3 regions of the Clostridium sp. JS66 genome follow, and region 2 is predicted to be linked to each of the others. Evidence: riboswitches for the same ligand, from Rfam matches in the RefSeq annotation. Region 2 holds a riboswitch; each other region holds the start of a gene.

What was found. Region 2 has a riboswitch for ZMP and ZTP ahead of Q6H37_RS15485 (phosphoribosylaminoimidazolecarboxamide formyltransferase). Riboswitches for the same ligand answer to the same signal wherever they lie in the genome.
Positions count from the first base shown of each region.
Region 1: linked by a shared signal. The riboswitch ahead of Q6H37_RS05145 (formate--tetrahydrofolate ligase) and the one ahead of Q6H37_RS15485 (phosphoribosylaminoimidazolecarboxamide formyltransferase) in region 2 are both predicted to bind ZMP and ZTP.
Region 3: linked by a shared signal. The riboswitch ahead of pflB (formate C-acetyltransferase) and the one ahead of Q6H37_RS15485 (phosphoribosylaminoimidazolecarboxamide formyltransferase) in region 2 are both predicted to bind ZMP and ZTP.

Region 1 covers NZ_CP131467.1:1,091,631-1,102,056, forward strand. The annotation lists gene Q6H37_RS05105 (aspartyl-phosphate phosphatase Spo0E family protein) at 651-1,274, shown strand; gene Q6H37_RS05110 (DUF4085 family protein) at 1,271-2,029, shown strand; gene Q6H37_RS05115 (hypothetical protein) at 2,075-2,335, shown strand; gene Q6H37_RS05120 (DNA topology modulation protein) at 2,576-3,103, shown strand; gene ric (iron-sulfur cluster repair di-iron protein) at 3,375-4,073, shown strand; gene Q6H37_RS05130 (anaerobic nitric oxide reductase flavorubredoxin) at 4,162-5,355, shown strand; gene Q6H37_RS05135 (SagB/ThcOx family dehydrogenase) at 5,596-6,360, shown strand; gene Q6H37_RS05140 (VC0807 family protein) at 6,834-7,271, opposite strand; ZMP/ZTP riboswitch at 7,523-7,608, shown strand; gene Q6H37_RS05145 (formate--tetrahydrofolate ligase) at 7,753-9,429, shown strand; gene Q6H37_RS05150 (hypothetical protein) at 9,778-9,915, shown strand; gene Q6H37_RS05155 (YbjQ family protein) at 10,089-10,418, shown strand.
Region 2 covers NZ_CP131467.1:3,326,202-3,336,627, reverse strand. The annotation lists gene Q6H37_RS15510 (aminopeptidase) at 1-392, shown strand, start outside; gene pepT (peptidase T) at 754-1,980, shown strand; gene Q6H37_RS15500 (LuxR C-terminal-related transcriptional regulator) at 2,013-4,661, shown strand; gene pepT (peptidase T) at 4,971-6,197, shown strand; gene yjeM (glutamate/gamma-aminobutyrate family transporter YjeM) at 6,218-7,729, shown strand; gene Q6H37_RS15485 (phosphoribosylaminoimidazolecarboxamide formyltransferase) at 7,786-8,961, opposite strand; ZMP/ZTP riboswitch at 9,015-9,096, opposite strand; gene Q6H37_RS15480 (hypothetical protein) at 9,149-9,343, opposite strand; gene Q6H37_RS15475 (YitT family protein) at 9,719-10,426, shown strand, end outside.
Region 3 covers NZ_CP131467.1:5,707,621-5,718,046, forward strand. The annotation lists gene recX (recombination regulator RecX) at 1-141, opposite strand, end outside; gene Q6H37_RS26480 (pitrilysin family protein) at 154-1,386, opposite strand; gene Q6H37_RS26485 (DEAD/DEAH box helicase) at 1,560-3,143, shown strand; gene Q6H37_RS26490 (flavin reductase family protein) at 3,322-3,915, shown strand; gene Q6H37_RS26495 (L,D-transpeptidase family protein) at 3,963-4,664, shown strand; gene pflB (formate C-acetyltransferase) at 4,755-7,001, opposite strand; ZMP/ZTP riboswitch at 7,079-7,162, opposite strand; gene Q6H37_RS26505 (cupin domain-containing protein) at 7,313-7,657, opposite strand; gene Q6H37_RS26510 (transglutaminase domain-containing protein) at 7,799-9,331, opposite strand; gene Q6H37_RS26515 (hypothetical protein) at 9,649-9,834, shown strand; gene Q6H37_RS26520 (hypothetical protein) at 9,906-10,426, shown strand, end outside.

The sequences.
Region 1 (10,426 bases), 2.2 Mb from region 2:
ACATTGCAAAAACAATTCATTTTGTATGTGGTTTTTATGTCTGGATTTTTGGAAAACTTTATTATGATTTCGTGTTTTAACATTAATCCTAACCTGTGGATAAGTGGAAAAATATAAGGATTTTTGTGTGGGGATTTTTATTATGATGAAAAAATGGGGAGAAGGGCTGAGGATAGATTGGAGAAGGGGGAGAGGTGATGAGGGGTGTGGGGGTGTTTTTTATTAGGGAACATTTGTGTATAGTTAAAATAAAAGTACCAATATAATAACAAACCATCCAAAACTTATAAAAAATTTCATGAAAAATATATAGAGATTAAATAAATGAATGATTAAAGAGCGTGAAGGAAATGCAAGAGAAAATCTTGTAACCCTTCATGCTTTTTTCCTTTTATAAATATAGATATTAGCATTAAGAAAGTTAGATATAAGGTACATAGCATTAAAAAAGGAAAAATGCTTTAATGTGTCGGACAAACTTAAAAGAAAAATAATATTGAACTGAAAATGGTGAAAAATGTAATTAAAGGTGATATTATTAAATAAAGGGATGTTGAAAATAAAATTGAAATTATACCTTTTTAATAGATTGTTTATGAATGAATTGAAAAACAAAAATATTACAGCTAAGTAGTATAGGGGGAGATATTATGCCAAGGCTATATGAAGATGTAAAAAAGAGGTTGGCTATAATAGAAAATATGTATGATGCTATCAGAATAGTTGAGCCTAATAATAAAGAAATAATAAGTATTAAAGGTGACCAAATTGATAAGCTCAATGGATCATGTTATGACTATTGGAAAAAAGGTATGGTTTGCAGTAATTGCATTTCAAGTAAATCATATAATGAAGATGTTGTATTTGCTAAGATAGAAGATAATTACAACAACCCTATTATTTTAATTGCAATTCCAATAATAATTAATAAAGATAAGTATGTTGTTGAACTGCTAAAAAGTATAGGAAAAAGAGAGAAGATATTTGAAATAAATAATGATGAAAAAATTATTACAGATGAAATAATAGATTTATTCAATATTTTTTATGAAACAGAGATAAAAAATATTAAAACAGAAATGGAAGGTGACTTTATCAAAATAAGTCATGATAAAATATCAGCATTAGAAAACAAAATTGATGAATTAAGAATCAATTTAAATAAAATGTGTGAAATGCCAGATAAAATAGGGAAAGATAATGAAATATTAGATATGAGCCAAGCTTTAGATGAACTTATTGTAGAATATATGAAGGGAAAATTAAGACAATGAATTATTTTACTAAAGAATGGTATGAACTTTGTCAAAAGACCAATATTCATTTTTCTTTTAAAGAAATGAAAGAGGCAGAATTTTTTTCGGAAGAATATTTTCAGCAATTATATAAAAAAGAATTGACAGAATGGCTGATATTACAGGAAGAAATCGCCTTACATAAAGATCAGCTTGGAGTAATAAAAGAAAATTGTACTTCGTGTGAGTTATTTGATAAGAAAAAATTATCTCAACAATTTTATCAAGAATTTATACATAGACAAGAGTATATAAAAACTATATTGCCAGAAGAAGTATTAAAACAAATAGCAGATATTCGGGTTTGTGCATTGGATAGAGCATCTCATAAAGTAATACAAGCCATAATTCTATTTTGTAAGAATAATGAAAAGTCAGTAAACAGAACTATTAAAGAGTATGAAAAATATTACAAAAAGGCATCAAAATCATTTGATAGAAGTATAGTTGAAAATATAAACTTTCATGATTGCAGTATTATAGATGTAAGGCAAACGGAGCAATATGTGCTGATATTATTTGATAACAAAGGTAGTTTTACAGATATATATGGAGTAAAGTTTGAAAATTATAAGATAATTAAACAAGATGCTTTATTGAAAAATTCGTGGTGGCTTTATGATGAAATATATAAAATAAACAATAAATATGAATTACACGGTTTGCTTCAAAATAAAAAAATGGACTTAGTAGACTTCATTATTTCTGCTGATAACATTACCTTCATACATTAGTAATATATTATGGAGTACTAAAAACGAATTAAAGGTGGTGTGATTTTGAAAAACAAATATTTAGTAATTAGATTTATGTGTGGAATAGCAGCAACTGTATTGGCTATGTGTCATTTTATAGGAAAGATAGATAATGAAAAATTAATGCCATTTATTATCATTGATTTATTTGTTTTGCAGATTTTTGATTATAGATCAAGTAAGAAATTTCAATCATATACAAAATATAATGGTTTAAAAATAATTTTATCTTGTATATTATTTTTCTGGATTATAGTAATAGCAATTTCAATATTCCATACGTAATATTCTTATGAAATAATGATATAAAATGAGGCAGAACAATTCAATTACCAAAAGAAAAAGGAAATTATATTTATAAAATAGAAGGAATATGGGATGATACTCATACAACATCGAATATTTTTAAAATAAATGTTAACTAAGTCAAAAGCAATTATTAAAATACATAAAAGAAAATGTTAAAAAGGAACATCAATTGGAAATGTAGTCAATATGGAAGTTGGAAAATTAAAGGTGATATAAATGAATAATATAGGAAAAAGAATAATGGTTATAGGTTCACCAGGTAGTGGTAAAAGTACATTTTCAAGAAAACTTTCACATATAACGGGTATTCCACTTATTCATCTTGATAAAGAGTTTTGGAATAGTGGATGGGTTGAAACACCAAGAGATGAATGGGTAAAAAAACAAAAGTTTTTGATAGCAGGTGATGAATGGATAATTGATGGTAATTATGGTGGAACTATGGATATTCGTCTTGAAAAGGCTGATACGGTAATTTGTTTTGAATTAAGTAGGGTAGCGTGCATACTTAATTATTTTAAACGAGTTATTACAAATTTAAATAGGGTAAGACCAGATATGTCAGAGGGGTGTAATGAAAAGTTTGATTTTGAATTTATGAAATATATTTGGAATTTTCCTCAAAAGTTAGGTAGAAGAAATAATTATATAATTGAAAAAAATAAAGATAAGCAGATAATAATATTTAAAAATAGAAGAGATGTAAATAGGTACATTATAAAACTTTTAAATGAAAAAATTTGAAGTGAGTAAATTTACAAATAAAATTTAACATTTTATGTAAAAGGAATGAGACCATGTACAAAAGTAATTGCTGATAAAAAAATCAGTAAAATTGCTTAAAGTATATGGTTTTTTATTTTCTTTATTTTAGTAGAGGTGGAGGCATGTATATGTCAAAGTGTAAGTGAATTCTCCTTATAGTAATAGATAAAATATCAATCATAAGCACATAATACTTAACAGAGTAATTATGCAGTAAAATGTGAAAATAAGAAAGCAGGTGGCGCTATAGATGAATAGAAAATTTAATGAGAATGATAAAATTGGTGATATTGTTACGGAATTTCCTAATGCAAGTGATATTTTCTATAAGTATAATATTGATTTTTGCTGTGGAGGAAATAGGCCTTTAAGTGATGCAATACTTGCACAAAAGCTTGATGGGAGTCAATTGTTAGAAGATCTTAATAACAAATATCAAGAATTCACAGAAAAAAACAATGAGTTTGTAGATTGGGCAAAAGAAAGCTCTGGTAAGTTAATAGATTATATAGTGAATACTCACCATGCATATTTGAGAGAGGAACTTCCTAGAATAAGTGAATATGTTTTCAAAATATTGAAGGTTCATGGTAAATCCCATAAAGAATTGTTTAAAGTTCATAAGTTGTTTAACAATTTAAGAATTGAACTTGAAGAGCATTTAGTTAAAGAAGAAGAGTTTATATTTCCTCAAATAAGGCAATATGAAAGAGAAGGTAATGCTGATGATAAAAATCGCTTATTAAATCTTATTAATGAATTGGAACAAGAGCATACTGGAGCAGGAGATATTATAACGGAATTAAGGGAAGTGACAGATCATTATAGTGTCCCAAAAGATGCATGTGGTTCTTTTAAAATAACATATGAAAAGTTAAAAGAAGTTGAATTAGACTTATTTCAACATATACATTTAGAAAACAATATTTTGTTTAAAAATCTGCGATAATTTGAACCAATAGTATAAGGTGGTAACTAAAATTATCAAATTATGATATATAAACATAATATCAATAATTAAATGGAGGTTTTTTTATATGAGTTTTAAAATAAATGACACTGTTACCTGGGTTGGAAAGATTGATTGGGAGCTAAGAACTTTCCATGGTGAAGAATACTCTACACATAAAGGTTCTTCATACAATTCATACTTAATTAAAGATGAAAAGACAGTACTTATTGATACTGTTTGGTATCCATTTGCCAAAGAATTTGTAGCCAACTTAAAAAAAGAAATTGATTTAAACAAAATAGATTATATAATAATGAACCACTCTGAAAGTGACCATAGTGGTGCGCTTTTAGAGCTAATGAAAGAAATACCCAATACCCCAATTTATTGTACTAAAAGTGGTGTAAAAATATTAAAGGGACATTACCATAAGGATTGGAACTTTGTAGAGGTAAAGACTGGGGATAGTCTAAATATAGGTAGAAATAAACTGACATTTGTAGAAGCAAGGATGCTTCATTGGCCTGATTCAATGTTTACATATTTATCCGGTGAAAATATTCTATTCAGCAATGATGCCTTTGGGCAGCATTATGCCTCTGAATTGATGTATAACGATAAAGTTGATCAAGGTGAATTATTTCAGGAGGCAATAAAATACTATGCTAATATTTTAACTCCATTCAGCAAATTTGTTGTAAAGAAAATAGAGGAGGTAATAAGTCTTAATTTACCTGTCAATATGATTTGCACTAGTCACGGAATAATGTGGAGGGATAATCCGCTGCAAATAGTCAATAAGTATATGGAATGGGCAAAGGATTACCAAGAAAATCAGATTACAATAATTTATGATACAATGTGGAATGGCACACGAAGGATGGCTGAAGCCATAGCAGAAGGAATAAAAAGTTCAAACAAGGATATTGTTATAAAGATATTTAATTCATCTAAAAATGATAAAAATGATATTATTACCGAAGTATTTAAATCAAAAATGGTGCTTGTTGGCTCATCAACAATAAATAACGGAATATTATCTTCGACAGCCGCAATATTGGAGATGATTAAAGGACTTGATTTCAAGGGAAAAAAAGGGGCAGCTTTTGGTAGTTATGGTTGGAGTGGCGAATCAGTAAAAATTATTAGTGAAGAATTAAATGAGGCTGGTTTCGAAATAGTAAGTGAAGGAATAAAAGAATTATGGAATCCAGATGAAGAGGGAATAAGCAGGTGCAGAGAGTTTGGAAGTAATGTTTTAGAAAAAATACAAGTCTAATTTTAGGAATACAATTAAAAATTATTATATGTTTTAGTGTGTAACCTAAGTTACAGAAATAATTTTTATAGGGTAGTATACTTAAATAAAGTAAGTGATAATAGTTAAGAGATAATTAAACTAATATATAACAGTTAAATAAAGTTAATATATAGAATAGCCAAGAAAAACAGTAGTGCTTTAAGTAGTATTTCTGTTTTTCTTAAAGTTTAATTATACTTATATAATAAGGAGCAAGGTATGAACAGATATAAAAAGAATAGGGAGTTTTTAAAAGCAAATTTTCAGATTTTAGATGAAGTTCAAACAGACAGACAAAAGGGACTGCCATTCCCTGCTTTTCAAAAAGAATATGATAGCGATTCAATATTAATTGATTTACCTGAAGTATCTAAAGATATATTATCAAAAAGCAATGTATTTGATTGTTTAGAGAATAGGCGTAGTATAAGAAAGTATGCTGAAGAAAGCATTAGTTTAGAGCAATTGTCATATTTGCTCTGGGCAACTCAAGGAATTCAAAAAGTTATGAATAACAATATGACTACGATAAGAAGAGTACCTTCAGGTGGAGCAGCACATACATTTGAGACATATTTGATAATAAATATGGTTGAAGGATTGAATAAAGGAATATATAGATATTTGCCTTTAGAACATAAACTAGTATTTATTAATACTATAGAAGAGATGGAAATGAAAATTGATCAGGCAACACCTAGACAACCCTTTGCACCAAATTTTGCTTCTAAGAGTGCAGTATTGTTTGCATGGAGTTGTATTCCCTATAGAGCAGAATATAAATTTGATGTGACAGCCCATAAAAAGATTTTACTTGATGCTGGGCATCTCTGTCAGAATCTTTACATAGCAGCAGAATCTGTAGAATGTGGAACATGTGCTATTGGAATTTATGATCAAAATCTTATTGACCAAATGTTAAATTTGGATGGAGAAAATGAATTTATAGTATACATGGCGGCAATAGGTAATAAACAGAGGTAATATTTTAATAAAGTATAGGAAGTATACTATAATAAATAAAGAATATCAAATGTTAAAAGCATAATTTATATAAATAGAAAGTAAATCCCTTAGTTATAATATGAATAACATTAGGGATTTTTTTATTTATCATCTTTATCCGATGACTACCTGCTCTAATACTCCCACTTCTCCAAGTGGGAGCAAAGAGCAGCTACGTCTCTGGATAAGTTCTTCTAAGACTCAGGTGGAGAGAGGTATTCCTCATAAGCAAACTCTACCTGAGTTTAAGAATAACTTAATAAAATCCTTCTATTTAGCTCTTTTGTTATACCATTTTGGAAATGCAATTGAGAAAGCTAAAAGTAATGGAGTAGAAATATTAGTGTAAAGAGTAATTATAGTAAAATATGAACTCATAGATACATAATGCAATAATATAACGCCAACAACTGCTTGGCTTACATTTAAAATTCCCCATGCAATGGTAAGAATTACCCAAATTGATTTATAAGATTTTTTTTCTTAACTTCTTCTGGAACATTTTTAAGATATATTTGTTCTGCTATAACTTGAATTAATGGCTTTTTAATTAGCACAGATAAAAAGAAGACTAAAGCATATAAAACATCTCTCACTATTGGTGCTAATAGATAAAAATTTGGATTATTTGAAACTACAGTACCTAGCAAACCGATTCCAGAAAAAGCAGCGGTAATTACTGCAAGGGCATTAATCTCATAGTCTTTAATAAAATTAAGGATCACTACACCAATACTCCAAATACCTGCTAATATTATACCCTTAAGTGTCATGTTAATTTTATTAAAGCTTAAGCATATTAAAACAGGAATAATAGCACTAATGATAAAATCTTTGTTTAAAATATTGTTTATTATTGAATTATTATTATTTGTATTCATCTTTTCCATAACTTCAGTCCCCTTTTCAACTATTACATAAAATTATTATTTAAATTTGATTTATATATCAGAGTGATATACTGTGTCTTTATTATATATCACTCTGATATATAAAGTCAACATGTTTTTTATGAAAACTATATACAAATCTTTTTATATTTACTAATTGACATAATTAGCATTATCATTTAATATTAAGATACAGTGATAAAATTTACAATTACATGTTTATTGAAGCAGTAATTTTTATTTTGAAAATTTAAGAGTCGCACGACTGGCGGAAGTGGAGTTTACCACAGGGAGTGTGATTTATAAAGTATAAATGTCGACCGCCTGGGCAAATGTGTCCAGGCGGTTTTACGTTTTTTGTTAACTGTTGGACATCTTTAATTAAATCTAAAGAAAAATTTTATGTAAAGTTAAACAATCTCCTTAATATCTAATACAAAGGAGATAAAAATAAAAAAATTAGAGATGGGGGTAATTTAAAATGGGTTTTAAATCAGACATTGAAATAGCACAGGAGTGTAAACCACAAGACATAAGGAAGATAGCTGAAAAAATAGGTATTTCTGAAGATGACATTGAGCTTTATGGAAAATATAAGGCTAAAGTAGATTACAACTTATTAAAGAAAACTCCAGGAAAAAAAGGTAAGCTAATTCTTTGTACAGCAATTAATCCAACACCAGCAGGAGAAGGAAAAACTACTACATCAATAGGTGTAGCTGACGCTTTATCAAAATTAGGCAAAAATACAATAGTTGCATTAAGGGAACCATCATTAGGACCAGTATTTGGAGTAAAAGGTGGAGCAGCAGGTGGTGGATATGCACAAGTTGTTCCAATGGAAGACATTAACTTACATTTTACTGGAGATTTTCATGCAATAGGAGCAGCTAACAATTTATTAGCAGCAATGTTGGACAATCACATATATCAAGGAAATGCTTTAGACATTGATCCAAGAAGAATAGTTTGGAGAAGATGTGTTGATATGAACGACAGACAATTAAGATTTGTTGTTGACGGTATGGGGGGAAAAGTTAACGGAGTACCAAGAGAAGATGGATTTGATATTACTGTTGCTTCAGAAATAATGGCTATATTTTGCTTAGCTAGCGATATAGAAGACTTAAAAGCTAGACTTGCTAGAATAGTTGTAGCATATACAAGGGCTGGAGAACCTGTAACAGCTGGACAAATAAATGCGCAAGGTGCTATGACTGCATTGCTTAAAGATGCATTAAAACCAAATCTAGTTCAAACTCTTGAAGGAACACCAGCATTTGTTCATGGCGGACCATTTGCAAATATAGCTCATGGATGTAACTCAATAATGGCTACAAGAATGGCTACTCATTTTGCAGATTATGTAGTTACAGAGGCAGGTTTCGGAGCTGACCTTGGAGCTGAAAAATTCTTAGACATTAAATGTAGAATGGCAGGACTCAAACCAGATGCAGTTGTAATAGTTGCTACAGTAAGAGCATTAAAATACAATGGCGGAGTACCAAAAGCTGATTTAAATAATGAAAACTTAGAAGCTCTTGAAAAAGGACTTCCAAATTTATTAAAGCATGTTGAAAATATAACTAAGGTATTTAAATTACCAGCAGTAGTAGTAATAAATGCATTTCCAACCGATACTCAAACTGAATTAAAATTAGTTGAAGATAGATGTAAAGCTCTTGGAGTAAATGTTAAACTATCAGAAGTTTGGGCAAAAGGTGGAGAAGGTGGAGTTGAAGTTGCTAAGGAAGTAATAAGATTAATAGAAACAGAAGAAAACAACTTCCAATTTGCTTATGATGCAGAACTCCCAATAAGAGAAAAAATAAGAGCTATAGCCCAAAAGATTTATGGTGCTGATGATGCAGTATTTACAGCACAAGCTGAAAAAGAAATTGATGAATTAGAGAAAAATGGATTTGGTAAAACTCCAGTATGTATGGCCAAAACTCAATATTCTTTAACTGATGATCAGACTAAACTTGGAAGACCAACAGGCTTTAAAGTAACTGTAAGACAAGTAACAGTTTCAGCAGGAGCAGGTTTTGTTGTTGCTTTAACTGGAGCAATAATGAAAATGCCAGGACTTCCTAAAGTTCCAGCAGCTGAAAAAATTGATGTTAATAAAGATGGAGTAATAAGCGGATTATTCTAGTAAGTATCTTGTTTATATAATCTCAAAAATTAATATAAAAAATAAGAAGCCAATGTTTTAGTGGTATTTTGTATACTGAAGCATTGGCTTCAATTTATAGTAAAGATATAATAAATCACTATAATATTAATGAATAAAATTGCATTTAAGATAATATTCTAAATATTTTCAATATTCTTTTTAAAAGGTAGTGACATTTATTTATAAAAATATTATAATAGTATTATAAAATAACAAAAAACATATGTAATATAAGTGTTAAACAAAAGGGGAAGCCTACTACTATGATTTTGTTGTAACTAAACTTATTTGAAATGCATATTAATGGGTAAAAGGGGAGTGGTTTTCATGAAAGATATTATTAATGAAAATAAAAAAGATGTTCAAGCTGCTAAAAGAGATAAAAAAGCAGTTAAAAAAATAAGAAGAAGAGAATCACATAAGTTTCTTTTCGATATGGTTAGTGTTCTATTTAGTAGGGGTTAAAATTTTTAATACGGTATCAGCAGAGTTCTTTCTGCTGTTTTTTTCTTTGTGGTAATTTAATATTTTCAATGACATACTTATCTTTGTAATTTTATCAAGCAGAATTTATCATATCTATTTGAAAAATTCAAGCTGCGGTCTAAGCTAGAATTAAGAAGGGGGAGAATAATAATATGGATAAATCAATGGTAACAACAGCATTTGATATAGCAGGATATAAGATTATAGAAAATTGTGGATTAGTGAGAGGCGTAATTGTTCGTTCAAGAAGTGTTATAGGAAACATAGGAGCTGGATTACAAAGTCTTGTAGGAGGAAATATATCTTTGTATACAGAACTTTGTGAACAAACCAGAGAAGAATCATTTGAACTAATGATGAAGCATGCCGATGAAATAGGTTCAAATGCTATTATTGGAGTCAGATACGATGCTAATGAAGTAACACAAGGAATAACAGAAGTTTTATGTTATGGAACGGCAGTTAAAGTAGAAAAGGAATAATTAAGAAA
Region 2 (10,426 bases):
TTACTTATGAAAATATAAGATTAGAATTTAAAAATGGTAAAATAATAAAGGCTACAGCTAATGATACAGAAAGAATAAATAAAGTATTTGATACAGATGAGGGAGCAAGATATGTGGGAGAATTTGCTTTAGGAGTTAACCCATACATATTGAAACCAATGAAGGAAACATTATTTGATGAAAAAATAGCAGGTTCTATTCACTTTACGCCAGGAGCATCCTATGATGACTGCTTTAATGGAAATAAATCTTCAATACATTGGGATTTAGTATATATTCAAAGACCTGAATATGGTGGTGGTGAAATTTATTTTGACAATGTATTAATAAGAAAAGATGGTTTATTTGTAATTGACGAACTTAAAGGATTAAATCCAGATAATTTAAAATAATTACAATGTAAAAATGCAGAAGAAATTAAATCAAATATAAAATGAAAACACATAAGGGTTGTAATAAACTTATTTTATAAATTAAAATATAAGTTTACTGCAACCCTTTATAAAGTGGCTCTTTACAATTCTATATAGATTTTAAAACACTTCTATAATTATATAATATTCCATGATTAAAGATTATTTACGGTAGGTACTTTTATGTAAGTATTGTCAATAGTTAAAATTTATAAGCATATATTTACATAAAAATTTTTATTTTTATAAAATAATGATATAATAAAATTAATCTACTTATATAAATCATACTTTAGGTGGATTGTATTTATAAAAGTTTTAATTCTAAGGAGAGATAATGATGTCTAAAGTTGTAGAAAGATTTATTAAATATGTAAAGTATGATACTAGATCTGATGAAGATTCCATAACACATCCCACTACATCAGGACAATTAGAATTAGGTAAAGAACTAGTGAAAGAACTAGAAGAGATTGGAATGGAAGATATCTGTTTAGATGAAAATGGATATATAATGGCAACTTTACCAGCAAATATTGATAAAGATGTTCCAGTAGTGGGATTTATTGCGCATATGGATACTAGTCCTCAAGTTTCGGGAACCAATGTGAAGCCCAAATTTGTAGAAAATTATAATGGAGAATACATAATACTAAATGAAGAAAAGAATATAATTCTTTCACCTAAGGATTTTCCGGAACTTAAGAATTATATAGGTAAAACTTTAATTACATCAGATGGAACTACTTTGCTTGGAGCAGATGATAAAGCAGGAATAGCAGAGATTATTACTGCTATGGATTTTTTGATAAAAAACCCTAAAATTAAGCACGGTACTATAAGAATTGCATTTACTACAGATGAGGAAATTGGAAAAATAGGAGAATATTTTGATATCGAAAAGTTTAAAGCTGATCTGGCATATACAGTAGATGATGAGGCTATAGGTCAATTAAAATATGAAAATTTCAATGCAGCAAATGCTAAAATAACTATAAATGGAAGAAGTGTTCATACATCAGAGGCTAAAGGAAGGATGATAAATTCTTTAAGAATAGCAACAGAGCTTATGGGTATGTTTCCAAAAGATGAAACTCCTGAAAATACAGAGGGAGCTGAAGGCTTTTATCATGTGGAAGCCATTAATGGTAATGTTGAGGAAACAAAAGTCCACTGTTTAATAAGAGATTTTGAAGATAAAAAGTTTGAAGAAAGAAAAGAATTTATTAAAAAAATTGTGCAGGATTTAAATAAGAAGTATGGAGAAGGGACAATTACTCTTGAAATAATTGAGCAATATAGAAATATGAAAGAAAAAATAGAAGCTGTAAAATACATTGTAGATATAGCTATTGAAGCCATGAAGGAAGTAAATATATTTCCAGATGTTACACCATTAAGAGGAGGAACAGATGGAGCAAGGTTATCTTATATGGGACTCCCTACCCCAAACATATCAGCAGGAGGACATAATTTTCATAGCAAGTATGAATATATTTCAACTTATGCCATGGAAAAGGCTGTAGAGGTAATATTGAAAATAATAGAATTATTTGCAGAAATGTAAAAGTTAACTGAATTATTTAGGAGTTGTGAAAAATGATATTAAATTATAAACACAATAAAACTAAATTTGTAATTCCAAAAAAGAAATGCAAAATTATTCTTAGAGAAAAAGTTTTAAAAAAACTAGATGAAGCTTTAAATACTAAACTTACAATTATATCTGCTCCAGCAGGTAGTGGAAAAACTACATCTGTTATTTCATGGATATATTCAAGGAAATTAGAAAATAATATAATATGGATTTCCTTAGATGAAAGAGATGATAAAATAGATGTTTTTTGGAGTTCATTTATTACAGCCATTGAAAAATTTAAAGATTCTAAAGATGAAAAAAATAATTTTGAGGATAATCAAGAAATTCCTATTGAATCAATAGTAGATGTTGTTTTAAATAGTATTTCAAGCATAAATGACAATTTAGTATTTGTAATAGATGATTTTCATTTTGTAAAAGATAAAGATATACTCATGGAAATTAAGCATTTTATTGATGGGATTTTTGATAATGTCCATATCATAATAACAAGTAGATCAAAAACAAATATAAATGTTTCTAAATTAAGATTGGATGGAGAAGTAACTGAGATAGATATGAGTGATTTAAATTTCTTTCTTAAAGAAACCTCAGAATTTCTTAATGAAAATATGGAAATTAGAATATCAAAAGAAAGTATAAAAAGATTAAATGAAGCTACAGAAGGCTGGATAGCTGGAATTCAAATTGCTGCATTATCCATGAATGGAAGAAAAGACATAGGTGAAATAGAAGAAAAGTTTAGTGGGAATAATGAATATATTCAAGATTATTTTTGTGAAGAAATTTTAAATGATAAATCAGAGGAAATTAAGGAATTTTTATTAAAAACCTGTATTTTGGATGAGCTAAATGCAGACTTATGTAATGCTGTAATCTGTAAAAAAAATAGCCAACAAATCTTAGAAGAATTATGTGATATGAACCTGTTTATTGATAAACTAGATTATGATGGAAAATCCTTTAGATATCATAAGCTTTTTAGAGAATTTTTAATGAGTAAACTAAATGGTATAAATAAAGAAGAAGTTTCTGAAGTTAGTAATAGAGCAGCTAGCTGGTATGAAAAAAATGGATGTGTAAACAGTGCTGTTAACCAATATATACATGTTGAAAATTATGAACAAGCGATAAAATTAATTGAAGATAAATGTGTTAAAAAAATTTTTACTAATGAGTATTTTTACGTATTAGGTTGGTTAAAAAGTATGTCACAGGATATTATTATAAAAAATCCTAGGTTTTGTATGGTACACATGTGTACCTATATATATGACAATATAAATTATTGCAAGTATTTGGAATTCGCTGAAAAAGCATTGGAGAATTATGAAGATGAAAATTATAAAAAGGAATGTAATAGTATACTGTCCATTATAAAGGGAGATAAAAGTTTTATAAAATCAGAATATGAAAAAAGTATAAAACACTATCAAGATGCTCTTGTATATTTAGAAAAGGATATATTTTGGAATACAATAATAAATTTGAAATTAGGTATAATAAACTTTTATTTAAAAAATTTTGATTTAGAAAAGAAATACTTTCATGAAGCTTTAATTTTAAGTCAGTCTTATGGTGATGATATTTTATATTTATCTGCTAGTAGAATTATTATTTTTGTAAAATTACTTACAGGAGAATTAATTCAGTGTGAAAATATGTGCAATACTTGCCTTGGAAGCAATATAAATGAAGAATTAAAAAAATCTTCACATATAGCAATTTTTTATATAGCATTAGCACTAGTATATTATGAAAAAAATAATATTAATAAAGCTGAAGAGTATGTGCTAAAAGGATTAAAGTTTTTAGAAGAAGAATGGGACAGTTATACAGCCTTTTTAGGATATTATGTTTATTCGGGAATTGTTTTGGAGAAGAATCCAAAAAATGAAAGAAATGAATTAAATAAGATTTATGAAAAGATAGAAGAATTGTCACAAAAATATGATGATTATAGACTTTTGGATAAATATTATTTTCATAAATTAAAAGATAATTTTAAAGTATTAAAGATGAGAAGGCTTATAGAATGTGGAGAAATTAATTCGGTAGAAAAATACATTACAAAGGGGGATTTTAAAATTCCAGAAGAACTTATTGTTTTTTCAAGAATACTGATTTATAAGGAAAAAAGTGATGATGCATTGATGCTGCTGAATAAAATTTTAACTTCACAAAAGGATAATAAATATTTAATTATAAGAGCTTATATTATGAGAGCAGAAATTTTTTCTCAAAATGACCAATATGAAAATGCAACTAGAGATTTAAGAGAAGCTTTAATTATTGGATTTGAAAATGGATTTATTAGAATATTTTTGTTAAAACAAGTTAAAGCAAATAAAATTTTGTTAAAAACTATTAAATCTATGAAATTTAATAAAGATTATTATAAAATGGGAGAATATTTAAACAAAATATTAAGTTTATATTCAACTGAAGAAAGTAGTGAGATAATAAGTAAAAGAGAAAAAGAAGTATTAATGCTTATAGAAAGTGGAGCAAAAAATTCAGAAATTGCTAAAGCTTTGTTTATTACAGAAAGTACTACAAAAAGCCATATATTAAATATATTTAGCAAATTAGGTGTACGCAATAGGATTCAAGCTGTGGCAAAGGCAAAAGAAATAGGAATTATTTAAAATGTGGGGGATGTCAGGGATTAGGATATGAAGGATTTTATTCTAAATACTTTTGACATCTCATACTATTTTCAGCACTTTTAAGTGCATATATATGTAATTAATCTAAAGTATGATTGGTTTATTAACTTATTTCAACCTTTTTAGTCATACTTTAAGATGGTTAATACTTAAAAAAAAAGTGATATAGTGTAATTACGTAATTGACAATAAACTGCCAAACATTTAAATAGGTTCTGCAGAGCTAAATAAAATCAATGTGCCTAATACTTAAAATTATTTTACATTATAGATTGTGAGGAGATTAATATGTCTAATGTTGTGGAAAAATTTATTAATTACATAAGTTTTGATACTAGATCAAATGAAGAAGTAGAAAATGTACCAACTACTTCAGGACAGCTTGTGTTAGCAAAGGCTCTTGTAAAAGAGTTAGAAGAAATAGGAATGAAGGAAGTTTCAGTAGATGAAAATGGCTATGTTATGGCAACGTTACCATCAAATACTACTAAAGAAATTCCTACTATAGGATTTATTGCTCATATGGATACAAGTCCAGAAATTTCAGGAAAAAATATAAATCCTAAATTTGTTGAAGATTATGATGGTAAAGATATAGTTTTAAATGAGGAAAAAAATGTAATACTTTCTCCAAAGGATTTTCCAGAATTGAAAGATTATATTGGTAGAACACTTATTACAACAGATGGAACTACTTTGTTAGGTGCTGATGATAAAGCAGGAATTTCTGAAATTATTACTGCTATGGAATATTTAATTAATAATGCTAAAATTAAACATGGAACTATTAAAGTTGCATTTACTCCAGATGAAGAAGTAGGAAGAGGTGCAGATCACTTTAATGTTGAAAAGTTTAATGCAGATTTAGCTTATACTCTAGATGGTGGTGCCATTGGAGAATTAGAGTATGAAAATTTCAATGCAGCAAGTGCTAAAGTAACTATAAATGGAAGAAGTGTACATCCTGGAAGTGCAAAAGGAACAATGATAAATTCAATGCTTATTGCTGGAGAATTTATGAGCATGCTTCCAGAAAATGAAACACCAGCAACAACAGAAGGATATGAAGGCTTTTACCACATAGTTACACTTAATGGTGGAGTAGAAGAAACAAAACTTCAATATATAATAAGAGACTTTGATGAGAAAAATTTTGAAAAAAGAAAAGAATTTATGACTAGTGTTGTGAAAAAATTGAATGAAAAATATGGTGAAAATACAGTTGAAATTGAAATAAAAGATCAATACAGAAATATGAAAGAAAAGATTGAACCTGTAAAGCATGTTGTTGATATTGCTTTTCAAGCAATGAAAGAAGTAAATGTTGTTCCTAAAGTTCAGCCTATAAGAGGTGGTACTGATGGAGCTATGCTATCATTTAAGGGACTTCCTACACCAAATATATTTACAGGCGGACACAATTTTCATGGAAAATTTGAATATATTCCTATATATTCTATGGAAAAAGCTGTAGAGGTAGTACTTAAAATAATTGAATTATATGAAAAAATGTAAAAAATTAAGGGGGAGAAAAAATGGAATCAGCTAATAAAAAAAAGATGACATTAGTAGCACTTATATTAATGATTTTTACATCAGTATTTGGATTTGCTAACATACCTAGATCATTTTATTTAATGGGTTATAGTGCAATACCATGGTATATTTTATCTGCAATAACCTTCTTTATTCCTTATGCATTTATGATGGCAGAATATGGAGCAGCATTTAAAAGTGAAAAAGGAGGAATTTATTCATGGATGGATAAGTCCGTTGGACCTAAATATGCTTTTATAGGCACATTCATGTGGTATGCTTCCTATGTAATTTGGATGGTTAATATATCTTCTTCAATATGGATACCACTTTCAAATGCCATATTTGGAAGCGATAAGACTGCAACTTGGTCACTTTTAGGATTGAGTTCCACTCAAACATTGGGATTATTAGGTGTATGTTGGATTTTAGTTGTAACTATAACAGCTTCTAAAGGATTGGAAAAAATAACGAAAGTAACATCAGTGGGAGGTACTGCAGTAGCATTACTTAATATTGTACTATTAATAGGTGCAGTAGCCGTTTTAGTATTAAATGGTGGGCATTTAGCTCAACCAGTTGCGGCATCAGCTGCTTTTACACAATCACCAAATCCATCTTATCAAAGTACAATTAGTATATTATCATTTTTAGTATTCGCATTATTTGCTTATGGTGGAATAGAAGCGGTTGGAGGATTAGTAGATGAAACTGAAAATGCAGAAGTAACATTTCCAAAAGGTGTTACCATAGCAGCAATAATTATTGCTATAGGATATTCTTTAGGTATATTTTTATGTGGTATATTTACTAATTGGCAAGAAGTATTGTCAGTAAAAGGTGTTCACATGGGTAATGTTGCTTATGTGGTAATGCAAAATTTAGGATATCAGTTAGGAAAAGGTTTTGGACTTAGCCAGGCTGGTGCATTAACAATGGGAGCTTGGATGGCTAGATACATGGGATTGTCTATGTTCTTAGCATTAACAGGAGCATTCTTCACATTATGTTATGCGCCATTGAAACAATTAATAGAAGGTACACCAAAAGAATTATGGCCAGGAAAAATGGCTGAAATTAAAGATGGAATGCCTAAAAATGCTATGTGGATCCAATGTATATTTGTAATGGTATTTATATTACTAGTTTCTTTTGGAGGAGATGCAGCATCTAAATTCTTTGCAATATTAATAGAAATGACTAACGTAGCAATGACTCTTCCATATATGTTCTTGTCAGCTGCATTTATTGCTTTTAAGAAAAAAGAAAGTATTAAAAAACCTTTTGAAGTTTTTAAAAATCGTACTTGGGTACTTGTTGCTACTGTAGTAGTTACATTTACTATAGGTTTTGCAAATTTCTTTACAATAATAGAACCAGCAGTACATGGAAAAATAAAAGACACAATATGGATGCTTGCAGGTCCAGTAATCTTTAGTATAATTGGTTTGTTAATATATGGATCATATGAAAAGAAAAAACAGAAACATTTAGCATCACGTGATGTATAAAATATATAAAATAGGTTGTGCCATTTGGTACAACCTATTTTATATATTATGTATTTTTAATGGTGAAATAATCTTGTCCCAGAGAATGACATAGCTATGTTGTACTCGTCACAGGCTTCTATTACTAAATTATCTCTTAATGATCCTCCAGGCTGTACAATGTATTTAACTCCACTTTGAGATGCTCTATCTACATTATCCCTAAATGGGAAAAATGCATCTGAACCTAAAGAAACTCCAGTTAAATTTGAAAGCCAGGCGCTTTTTTCTTCTTTTGTTAATCTATCTGGTATTTCTTGTAATATATTTTTCCATTCTTTTAATTCCATAGAAGTAATATCATCTCTAAGATATTGATCTATAACATTGTCTCTATTTGGTCTTGAAACATCTTCTTTAAAGGGAAGATTAAGAACAGCTGGATGTTGTCTTAAAAACCATATATCTGCTTTAGATGCAGCAAGTCTAGTACAATGTATACGGGATTGCTGTCCTGCACCAACACCAATTACTTGACCATCTAAAACAAAGCAAACAGAATTGGATTGAGTATATTTTAGAGTAATCATGGAAATAAGTAAATCACGTTTAGCTTCATCACTAATATTTTTATTAATAGTAACTACATTATTAAGCATATCTTCTTTTATTATCACATTATTTCTTTTTTGTTCAAAGGTTATTCCATATATTTGTCTTTTTTCTATTTCATAAGGTTCATAATCCCAGTCCATTTGAATGATACAATAGTTTCCTTTTTTCTTTTTCATTAAAAGTTTTAAAGCTTCATCAGTATATCCTAATGCAATTATGCCATCTGAAACAGATTTACTTAAAATTTGTGCTGTAGGAAGATCTACTATATCACTTATAGCAACCCAATCACCAAAAGAGGACATTCTATCTGCACCTCTAGCACGTGCATAAGCACAAGCTACAGGAGATAAGTCAATATCTGATACAAAATAGGATTTCTTCAATGTATCACTTAATGGAACACCTACGGCAGCACCAGCAGGACTTACGTGTTTAAAGGAAGCAGCAGCAGGAAGTCCTGTAGCTATTTTCAATTCTTTAACTAATTGCCATGAATTGAAGGCATCCATAAAATTAATGTAACCAGGATTACCATTTAATATTTTAAAAGGCAGTGTTTTATTTTGAGCATAAATTTTTGCCGGCTTTTGATGTGGATTACATCCATACTTAAGTACAATTTCTTGATTTTTCATAAATTCAACCTCCAAAAAATAAAATAAAGCAAAAAACGCCTGGGTAAAATAATATATTCTACCCAGGCGGTCGATAACTTTTTTAAATCATGCTCCTTATGGTTAATTCCATTTCCGCCAGTTACATGATTACTAACTAAAGTATAACTTATATGAATTCCTAAGTCAAACATGAATTAAAATTTTATTATAAACTAAATAAAATTAATAATATAATCATTGGAAGAGCCGAAAATATAATATAGAGTATTGAAAAATCACTGTTATCATCCTTTGCTTGTTTTTCTTCAAGGCTATAGTGATTTTCAGGGTTGCTTATTATTTCAGTTATCTCTTCATTTTTATCCATTGCTTCTTCATTTAAAAAATTCAAACTTACCATAATATACACACCTCCACACTATGATTTAAATAAAAGTATAGCTTTAATATTAATCAATAATTGCATTTAAAGTATATTTATTCAATATATAAAGAATATATTAATAAAGTTTACTATTTGTTAATATTATTATATTCCTTTGAAAACGTTTTTACAATAGTTTTGTTAAATTTATCTATTATTTTTTCTTAATAATAGAAAATACTGTTATTAATTAGAAGTATTGTAAAGTTATTTTTAATGTTAACCATTGAAAATTGTGCGTCATAGTAATTTTTGATATAATATTAATATATGATATGTAAAATAAGTTAGAAATTTTACATATTTGTTTAAGTGACTGTGAAAAAGTCAAAAGAGTTAAGGGGGAATTTCATGATAAAAAAATATATGAATATTTATTCGAAAACCACTAAGGTTTTATTGATTATTTTAGGTGCAATTTTGTATTCTATTGGGTTAGAGATATTTTTAATTCCCAATAATATTATAGATGGTGGAATAGTTGGAATATCAATTATGATAAGTCATTTTACTAATATACCTCTTGGTATTCTTACGTTCATACTTAATATACCGTTTTTTGTTATTGGATATAAGCAAATTGGAAAAACATTTACCATATCAACTTTATTTTCTGTAGTATGCTACTCTATTGGAATATCTATCTTCAAGCCAATTCCAGGTATAACTCAAGATGTTCTTTTAGCTTCAGTTTTTGGTGGAATAATAGCAGGATTAGGAATAGGAATAATAATAAAAAGTGGAGGTTCTACTGATGGAGCTGAAATAGTTGCAATAATTTTAGATAAAAGGTTAACTTTTTCAGTAGGACAAATAGTATTGTTTTTCAATTTTTTTATATTAACTTCAGCAGGTTTTGTTTTTGGATGGGATAGGGCAATGTATTCCCTTATTGCATATTTCATAGCAATTAAACTTATAGATATTATAGTTGAAGGTATAGATGAGTCAAAGGCTGTATTTATTATTTCTAGCAAACATGAAGATATATCTCAAGCTATAATGGATAGGCTCGGAAGAGGAATAACTTTACTTAATGGAAAAGGAGGTTATAAAGGT
Region 3 (10,426 bases), 2.4 Mb from region 2:
CTTTCCCTTTTCAATATTATGAATATATACTAATTCTGCACTACATGCAAAGGCAAATTCATGATTAACATACACATTTACCCTATCCTTGTTTCTTTTCTGAATTTCAACTTTAGTAATGATTTTTTTTGAATTTTCCATTATATAATCACCTTATTTTTCACTTTTAAATATGTGTATAGTTGGCTCATTAAAAATAAGCCTAGCAACATTATATATATGTTCCTTTTTTACCTTTTCTATTTCATCCATATCTGTAACAAACTTATATATATTATCTTCATCAATTGCTTGGTGAAGCACATAATTTCCTATATCTGATGCGTCTTCTAAAGTAAAAGCAATAGCAGTTTTTAAGACCTTTTTCATATGTTTTATAGTATTGTTGTCAAATACTATTTCTTCATTCTTTATTTCTTTAATACATTCATCTATTACTTCTAGTGATTGATCTATATTTTCTTCACCTACAGCAGTGTATATATAGAGAGTTTTAACATAATTCGTTAAATCCAAATCGGTATATACATCATAGGCAAATCCCTTTTCTTCTCTAAGCTTTCTAAATAATATTGAATTAGCACTTTCTCCAAATTTATGATTCAATATTCTAAGTGCCAATTCCTCCTCTTTACTTATATGATGAAATGTAAAAAGATAAATTATTGTGCTTTGTTCTATATTTTTTTTATAAGAAATCTTTTTTATTGGAATATTTTTTTCTGCAATAACTTCCTTCCTTTTAAATTCTTTCCATATCCATTCATTAAAATACTTCCAAACTATATTAAAAACCTCTTCATGGTCAAGAGGTGAAACTATAGATATATAACAGTTGTTAGGAACATAATATTTTTCATAAAAATCCACTATTTTTCTTCTAGTAAGATTTTTAACACTTTTCTCATCCCCTATAATTTCATATTTTAGAGGACCTTTGTTAAAAGCTATTTCATTTACTTTTTTAAAGCTTAAATCTTCTATATCGTCCCTACTTGTTCTTATTTCTGCTAATATTACCTCTCTTTCTTTTTCAATTTCATCTTGTGGAAAAATACAATTTCTAAGCATATCCGATAAAATTTCAATTCCATTTTCCAATTCTTCATTTAATGTAGTAATAGTATATACCGTACTGTTTTTATCCGTATAGGCATTATATTCTCCACATAAATTTTCTAAATCCATATTCAATTTTTCATTATCTCTATTCTTAGTTCCTTTAAAAAGCATATGTTCTATAAAGTGGCATATTCCTTTCTCGTTAATATTTTCATATATGGATCCTATTTTAACTCCTACATTTATAGAAGCTATTTGGGTATCTTTTTTTATAGTAACTAATCTTATTCCATTAGGCATAACCTTTTGTTTAGCATCAAACATAACATATCTCCTTTATTTGGGTTAAAATATAACTTATAAATATATTATATTTTATATTATAATAAATAAAAAGCTACATATAATAAATATAATAAAAATTTCATTTGCTAATATCTAAGTACTGTGATATGATAAGATTTGTTTTGTATTATAAAAAAGAAAGAGGAATTTGAATGGAAAATATTAAATTTAGTGATTTAAACCTTCATACAAAGGTTTTACAAGCTATAGACGCTATGGGTTTTGAAGAACCTTCTCAAATCCAAGCTGAAGCAATACCTGTTATTTTATCAGGTAATGATATGATAGGTCAAGCGCAAACTGGTACAGGTAAAACTTTGGCTTTCGGGGCTCCTGTATTAAGTCAGATAGAATCTAGTGATAAAATATCTGCACTAGTACTTACCCCAACAAGAGAACTTGCAATACAAGTAAATGATGAATTAGCTCGTATTGCAAAGTTTAAAAAAACAAAGTTACTTCCTGTATATGGTGGCCAGCCAATTGATAGACAAATTAAGTCTTTAAGAAGAGGCGTAGATGTTGTAGTAGGAACTCCTGGTAGAATTTTAGACCATATAAAAAGAAATACTTTAGATTTAAGTGGTGTTAAATTCTTAATTTTGGATGAGTCCGATGAAATGCTTAATATGGGATTTATAGATGATATAGAAGAGATTATAAAAGCCTTAAACAAGGATAGACAGACGCTTCTTTTCTCTGCAACTATGCCAAAAGAAATAGCAAAACTTGCTTCTAAATACATGAAAAATGAAGTAAAACATATAAAGATAGTTAAAAATTCTTTAACTGTTGAAAAAATTAAGCAATATTATTATGAAGTAAAGCATAAAGATAGATTTGAATCATTATGCAGAATTTTAGATATAGATGAACCTTCTAGTGCTATAATCTTCTGTAAAACTAAAAGAGGTGTGGATGAACTTGTAGAATCTATGCAAGGAAGAGGATATAACGTTGAAGGTATGCATGGTGACATGGGACAGAATCAAAGATTAAATACATTAAGAAAATTTAAAGAAGGTACTTTAGACTTTTTAGTTGCTACAGATGTTGCTGCTAGAGGTATAGATGTTGACGATGTATCTCATGTAATAAACTATGATTTACCTCAAGACATGGAATCTTATGTACATAGAATTGGTAGAACTGGAAGAGCTAATAAAGAAGGAATTGCTTATTCTCTTGTAACTCCTAGAGAATATATTATGATAAAGCAGTTAGAAAAATTTACGAAAAGTAAAATAAAGAGAAAAGAAATCCCTACTTTAGATGAAATTTTTGAAGCTAAGTATAACAGTATGTTAAAGGATGTAAAAAATACTCTAGAGCAAAATGACTACAAGGACTTTATACCTGTAGCAACAGGCTTAGATGAAGATTATAATTTAGTAGACGTTGCTGCTGCTCTTATGAAAATGCTCTTTGATAGAGAATTTAATTTTGATTATAATAATGAAGATTTAGGAAAATCAACTAAACCTGTAAGATTATTTTTATCTGTAGGTAGAATTGATAAAGTTACTCCTGTTAAAATACTTAATTTCTTAGAAGAAACTTCCGATATAGATGTAAATGAAGTCGGAGATATAGATATATTTGATAAATTTACCTTCATAGATCTACCTGAAGACTTATTGGATGCAGTTTTGTCCAGAAGCAGTGGTAAAAGATTAAATGGTAGAAGAGTTAATATAGAAGTAGCTAAAAGTAAAAATAGTCATTCCCGTAAATAATATGAAAAAAGCTCCTTAATTCAAACAAATTATAATTGTGAACTTTTTTCATGTTTAAAATAAATCCACAAATGTAACACATTTGTGGGTTATTTTTTGAATATAGCTTAAACATTTACAAATAAACTAAATTATATTACCATAAGCATAACATGTTAGTTGAAGAAAGGAAAAAGTTATGACTAAAATATCTTTTAAAGGAAGTGCAATGCTTAATCCTGTTCCATCAGTTCTTATAACTTCTCAAAATAAAGAAGGAAAAATAAATGTATTTACTGTAGGGTGGATTGGCACTGCTTGTACTAAACCTCCTATGATAACTGCAGCTATACGTCCTGAAAGACTTTCTTACGAATACATAAAAGAAACGGGAGAATTTGTGGTTAATTTACCATCTAAAGATATGGTTAGAACTTTAGACTTCTGTGGTGTGCGTTCTGGAAAAAATATAGATAAAATAAAACACTGTAATTTAACATTAGAAGAAAGTGAAAAAGTTAAAGTTCCCAGTATAAAACAGTGTCCTGTCTCTTTAGAGTGTAAAGTTAAAACTATCACTCCTCTTGGAAGTCACGATTTGTTTCTAGCTGAAGTGTTAGCTATTCATGTAGAAGAAAATCTTTTAGACGAAAATGGTAAAATTCACTTAGAAAAAGCAAACTTAATATGTTATTCCCACGGAGAATATTTTTCTCTTAATTCAAAAGCTTTGGGTAAATTCGGATATTCCGTTCAAAAAAAGAAAAAATCTAAAAATAAATTTAAAAAATAATGCTTTAAATCTCCCCTCTTTCATAATATATTAGAGGGGGGATTTTTATGTCTAAGTTTAAAAAGTTACTAATAATTTTAATCTCAATATTAATTGTTGAGGCTATAATAATATATTGTGGATATAAATCATCATCTAATAGAAATGCTTTCAATATAAATAATCCTAAGAGTAATTATATAATTGTAGTTGATGTTTCTTCTAATAATTTAATAGTTTTTAAAGATGGTATTCAATTTAAAAGTTATCAAGTGGCAAGTGGAAAATATGATACTCCTTCCCCTTTGGGTACATGGAAAATAGTAAACAAGGACAATTGGGGTGATGGTTTTGGGGGCTACTGGATGGGTTTTAACGTCCCCTGGGGTAAGTATGGTATACATGGCACATTATTTCCTGGCTCCATAGGATGGAATTCATCCCATGGATGTATAAGAATGAAGAACTCAGAAGTGGCAGAATTATATAAAATTATTCCATATGGTACAACTGTCATTGTTTGGGGAGGACCTTATGGTAATTTTGGAAATTACCTCAGAACTTTAAAACCTGGAATGACAGGATCAGATGTATATCAGCTTCAATTTATGCTTCGAACAAAAGGTTACTATAATTCTAAGCCTAATGGCATTTATAATGATTATTTTAAATCTGTAGTTCATAAATTTCAGAAGGATAATTCTCTTCCTATATCTGATACTATAAGCTACAGTTTCTATTCCAAACTAGGTGTAAAATTAATTGATTAAAATATTTTGTATTCTAATACATATAAAAAATGTTTTTAAAAAAGTAGATTAAAAGCTTTTTACACTTTTAATCTACCTTTTAATTTTAAATTACATTTTTTCATGGAAGGTTCTGCTTATAACTTCTAGCTGCTGTTCTCTAGTTAATCTGTTGAAATGAACAGCATAACCTGATACTCTTATTGTAAGTGTGGGATACTTTTCTGGATTTTCCATAGCATCTATCAGCGTTTCCCTGTTTAACACATTTACATTCAAGTGAAAGGCTCCTTGTGAGAAATATCCATCCATCATGTTTGCAAGATTTACTATTCTGCTTTCTTCATCTTTTCCAAGTGCATCTGGTATTATAGAGAATGTATTTGATACTCCATCCTGACAGTAAGTTCTATATGGTATTTTTGCAACTGAGTTAAGTGATGCTAATGCTCCATTTTCATCTCTTCCATGCATTGGATTTGCTCCTGGCGCTAGTGGCTCACCTACTTTTCTTCCATCTGGTGTTGTTCCTGTTTTCTTACCATATACCACATTTGATGTTATTGTTAACACTGATAATGAATGTTCTGCATCTCTATAAGTTTTATGCTTTTTAAGCTCATTTGAAAATTTCTTAACTAACTGTACTGCTAAATCATCAACTCTATCATCATCATTTCCATACTTAGGGAAGCTTCCTTCTATTTCAAAGTCCACAGTTATTCCATCTTCATTTCTTATTGGTTTAACCTTTGCATATTTTATAGCACTTAATGAATCTGCTGCTACTGATAAGCCTGCTATTCCAAAAGCCATAAATCTTTTAACAGCTGTATCATGAAGAGCCATCTGTCCTGCTTCATAAGCATATTTATCATGCATGTAGTGAATTGTATTCATTGTATCTACATATAATTCAGCTACATATTCCATAACTTTGTTATAACTCTTAATTACCTTATTAAAGTCAAGAACTTCATCTTCCATCTTTTCTATATCTGGTACAACTTTAATCAAACTTCCATCCTTAGCTTTTTTCTTTTCGTCATATCCTCCATTTATCGCATAGAGTAATGATTTTGCAAGGTTTGCTCTTGCTCCAAAGAACTGCATTCTCTTTCCTATTTCCATAGCAGATACACAGCAAGCTATACCATAGTCATCTCCATATATTGGTCTCATTATATCATCATTTTCATACTGCAAAGAGTCTGTTTTTATGGACATTTCAGCACAATAATTTTTGAAGTTTTGTGGCAGCTTTTCTGACCATAAAACTGTCATGTTTGGTTCTGGTGCTGGTCCTAAATTAGTTAATGTGTGTAAAAATCTATAAGCTGTCTTTGTAACCAATGATTTCCCATTTACTCCAATTCCGCCTATGGATTCTGTCACCCAGTTAGGATCCCCTGCAAATAAATCATTATACTCTGGTGTTCTTAAATGTCTTACCATTCTTAATTTTATAACAAGCTGATCTATTATCTCTTGTGCTTCTGCTTCTGTTATAACCTCATTTTTTAAATCTCTTTCTATATATATATCAAGGAATGTTGTATTTCTTCCTATAGACATTGCTGCTCCATTATTTTCTTTTACTCCTGCCAAATATCCAAAGTATAAGAATTGAGCTGCTTCTACAACATTTGATGCTGGCTTTGATATATCTATGCCATAAGATGCCGCCATAGCTTTTATTTCACCTAAAGCTCTAATCTGCATTGATACTTCTTCTCTAAGTCTTATAAGTTCATCTGTAGTTGGTCCTACTAGCTCATTTAGATCTTTTTTCTTCTGTGCTGTTAAAAAGTCTATTCCATAAAGAGCTATTCTTCTGTAATCTCCTATTATTCTTCCCCTACCATAAGCATCTGGAAGTCCTGTAAGAAGTCCAACCGTTCTTGCTTTTCTTGCAGCTTCTGTATAAGCATCAAATACTCCTTGATTATGAGTTTTTCTATACTTACTAAAATAATTTTCTATATTTTCATTCATCTTAAAGCCGTATTCTTCTAAGGACTGTTCTACCATTCTCATTCCACCAAAAGGATTCATTATTCTCTTTAGTGGTGCGTCTGTTTGAAATCCTACTATAACTTCATTTTCCTTGTCCAAATAACCAGGTTTAAAATTATTTATACCTGAAATTTCATTGGTTTCAACATCTATAATTCCTTTTTTAATTTCTTCTATAATTAACTCTTCTGCTTCTTTCCAAAGCTTCTTTGTTTTTTCTGTTGGTACTTCTAAAAAGCTTTTGTCACCTTCATATGCTGTATAGTTTTTTTGTATGAATTCTCTTACGTCGATTTCCTCTGTCCATATACCTGATTTAAATCCTTGCCATTGTTTCATAATCATAAAAATGCCTCCCTACCTAATTAAAATATTTCTTTACATATCCAGGAAGCTTCAAAAAATATAAAGCCGCCTGGACAGTTTGCCCAGGCGGTCGACATTTTTCTTATAAATCACACTCCCTGTGGTAAACTCCACTTCCGCCAGTTATGTGATTCTGCTAAAAAATCTTTAATTGCATGACTTTTACATAGAATTAAATAATGATTTTTTAGTTTTTTTAAATTTAATAATATAATAGTAAACAATAATTCGTTGTTTGTCAATTTATAAATATAAAAATACTCATAAATACCTACATTATTTTTTAATTATGTCAAACTAAAAACCACTACTAATAGCATTTTAAACTTTTCTGCAGCCAAAAGTGCATGTGGTACATGTGCTGGCATTACTATAGTTTCACCCTTTTTAACGTTAAACTTCTCATCGCCTATGGTTATTTCAGATTCACCATCAAGAATATAAACCATAGCATCCCCTCCTGCCGAATGGGAGCTAATTTCTTCACCTTTATCAAATGCAAATAAAGTTACACTAAGAGCTTTTCCTTGAGCTAAAGTTCTACTTACAACTCTTCCCTCTTCATAGTCTACAAGTCCTTCAAACTCTAATGGTTTTGCAAAATCGATATTCTTTATAAAATGTTTCTCCATAATTTCTTACCTCCTAACAATATAAGTATTTCCTTATATTTAAATAGTAATACAAATTATATAATTAATCTGTACCATTAGTTACAGCATAATAAATTTCATTACAAAAAATAACAGCTAAAAGTTAGCTGTTATTTTTTACTATTTAATTGTAAATTTCATTATAATAGGTGTAGATATTTTTTGTCCTGAATCAGAAGCAACATTTGTAGTTACCACTAAATAATATACTTTACCTGATTGATAACTTTGTGCAGGTTTAACTACTAAAATATCTTTGGTCACATCAAAACTTATATCAACATCTACTCTGTTATATAATTCATCCAATACATATATATTGTCTTTATTTGCTGTAGAACTAGCTACACTTTTAGTAAACTTTAGTCTCCATGACTTATTGGGATCTATACCTGTCTTTTCTTGCCACTGTCTAGAATTATTAAAGTCTACTTCTGTATCATTAACTACTGTTACAACACAAGTATCTTTAAAGGCTCCATCATTTGATACTGCATTTATATAAACCTTACCAGGTTTTAAAGCCTTTATACTTATTCCATCGAAAGAAATTAATCCCTGTGCATCAAATTTCCAATTTATTGAGTTATCTGAAGCATTAGCTGGTAATACATTTGCAGTTAATGATGTAATTTCTCCCACTTTTAAAGTTATCTGATGTTTGTCCAATACCACAGACTTAACTGGTACATTAGTAATACTTAAATCATAATTTGTATTAGCACTTGGATACTTTGATCTATTCCAGTCATGATCTTTAGCCAATTGATCATCTGTTAAATTATAATAATCATAGCTTATTCTTCCCTGAACATCTGGCACAGGATCATCCCATGTACAATCTAATTGATACCACTTTCCATTAAGATTTACCAAATTCCAAGCATGATTTTCTACACTACTTCCATCTACCATACCAACTACAATTTTGGCTGGTACACCTGCTTTATTTAACATTTTATATGCTAAAAGTGCATATCCTTGACATACTGTAGTTCCATCATGCAATGCGTCATAAGCACTATGCTTTACAAGAGTTTCATCATAAGCAGTATTTGCAACTATGTAATCATGTATAGCCTTTTCCTTTTGATCTTGTGTCATAGAAGTTCTTATTATATTTTGAAGTATAGAATTCACCTTTTGATCTACCCAATTTTCCTGATCATATGTTAATAAATATTCTACAGTAAAATCTATATCTACATCTTGATTATATCCATGATACCTTACTTCAGAGCTTACAATAGAGTTTGCCAAATAATCATCAGATTCATCAATATAATCTAGTACTTCATTCAATATACCTTTTAAATCCGAAAAGTTTCCTGTATAATGTATGGAAAAACTTGTATTTCTATTTAAATAATTATCTTTGGCTACTTGTTTAATTTGATCTATAGTACTGCAAGAATTATTACTATATAAAAGATTAGGTTGTTTTACTTGCTGTTGTACAGATGCATTAAGAAGATTTTTATTTTTCCTGCTTATATTTCCACTATAATATTTTTCATTAATATTATTTATTTTAATATTATAATCAGAATTTTCAGTTGAACCTTTTACTCCATATGCTTGTACAAAAACGGGTGCAAAAGTAACTAAAGATATAACTATCATACTAGTGATTAATTTCCAAATTCTTTTCACATATTTCACTTCCTTTTGCAAAATAAATTTGTATACATTATACCATATATTTTATCTTAGTTTCCTTAAGTTCTCAAAAATAACTTCTTTTATAACAAATTATTTTTATATACATAGTGATAAATATATTTAAATTTATTTATTATTTATAAGATAATAAGCCAAAACTCATGTAATAGTTATTAGAACCATATTTTATATTTATAAATCTTCTTTTTTTACAATATTTAACCTAAAATCGTTATTGAATAGATTCCTATAAGATGATAATATTTGTATAAATTCAAAATATATAAATATTAAGGAGGATATACAAAATGTTTACTGAAAGGAAAACTTTAAATCTTTACACTTCTGCAGAATCCTATAATAATTCGAATCCAGATATAGTCATAAATGATGTAAGTATAGAGGTTCAAAGAGAAGGTTTTTTAGTAATAAAGGATCTTAATGGATATACTCATATAATAAATGTAAATAAATTTGTAGCTATCGTTTATTAAAAAAACATTAACCTAAAATAATTAGGAGAGGAGTATGGTTATGTTTTGTTATAATTTTCATAACCAGTTATATGAGTTTGAATTATCTTGATAATTATAATATATATGATATCTATTTAAAGTGGAAAAATGGTACTGAACCTTTTCAGTGCTTTTTTAAATCCACGCCATTTGTTTCTATTAAAAACTATCCAAACTTTATTATAAAAAAATTTGATATTACATGTAATGAAACAAAAGAACTTAACGAAACTAAGCATATAATAAATAAATATAAGAGGCATAATACTATTTTCATCTTAGACATACCTGGAAGTGAAAGTATTAAATTTGCCTGCATGCTTCAAAACAGCCTAAAGATAAAGCCTATACTTACTTTTAATGCTATACTTCATCCTTATGGTTTAGTGCAAGGAGAAGATTTTATAAGTAATTTAATTACTTGCGGAGAAAAAATTTGTGATATAAAAACTGAAGGTTATATCTTTATATTAGATAACGACAGATATATCTCTGATTCCACAGGCACTGAAGAAAACTGCTTTAATAACCAATATGAAACTACCGAGGAGGATATGCCCTCTTACGAATT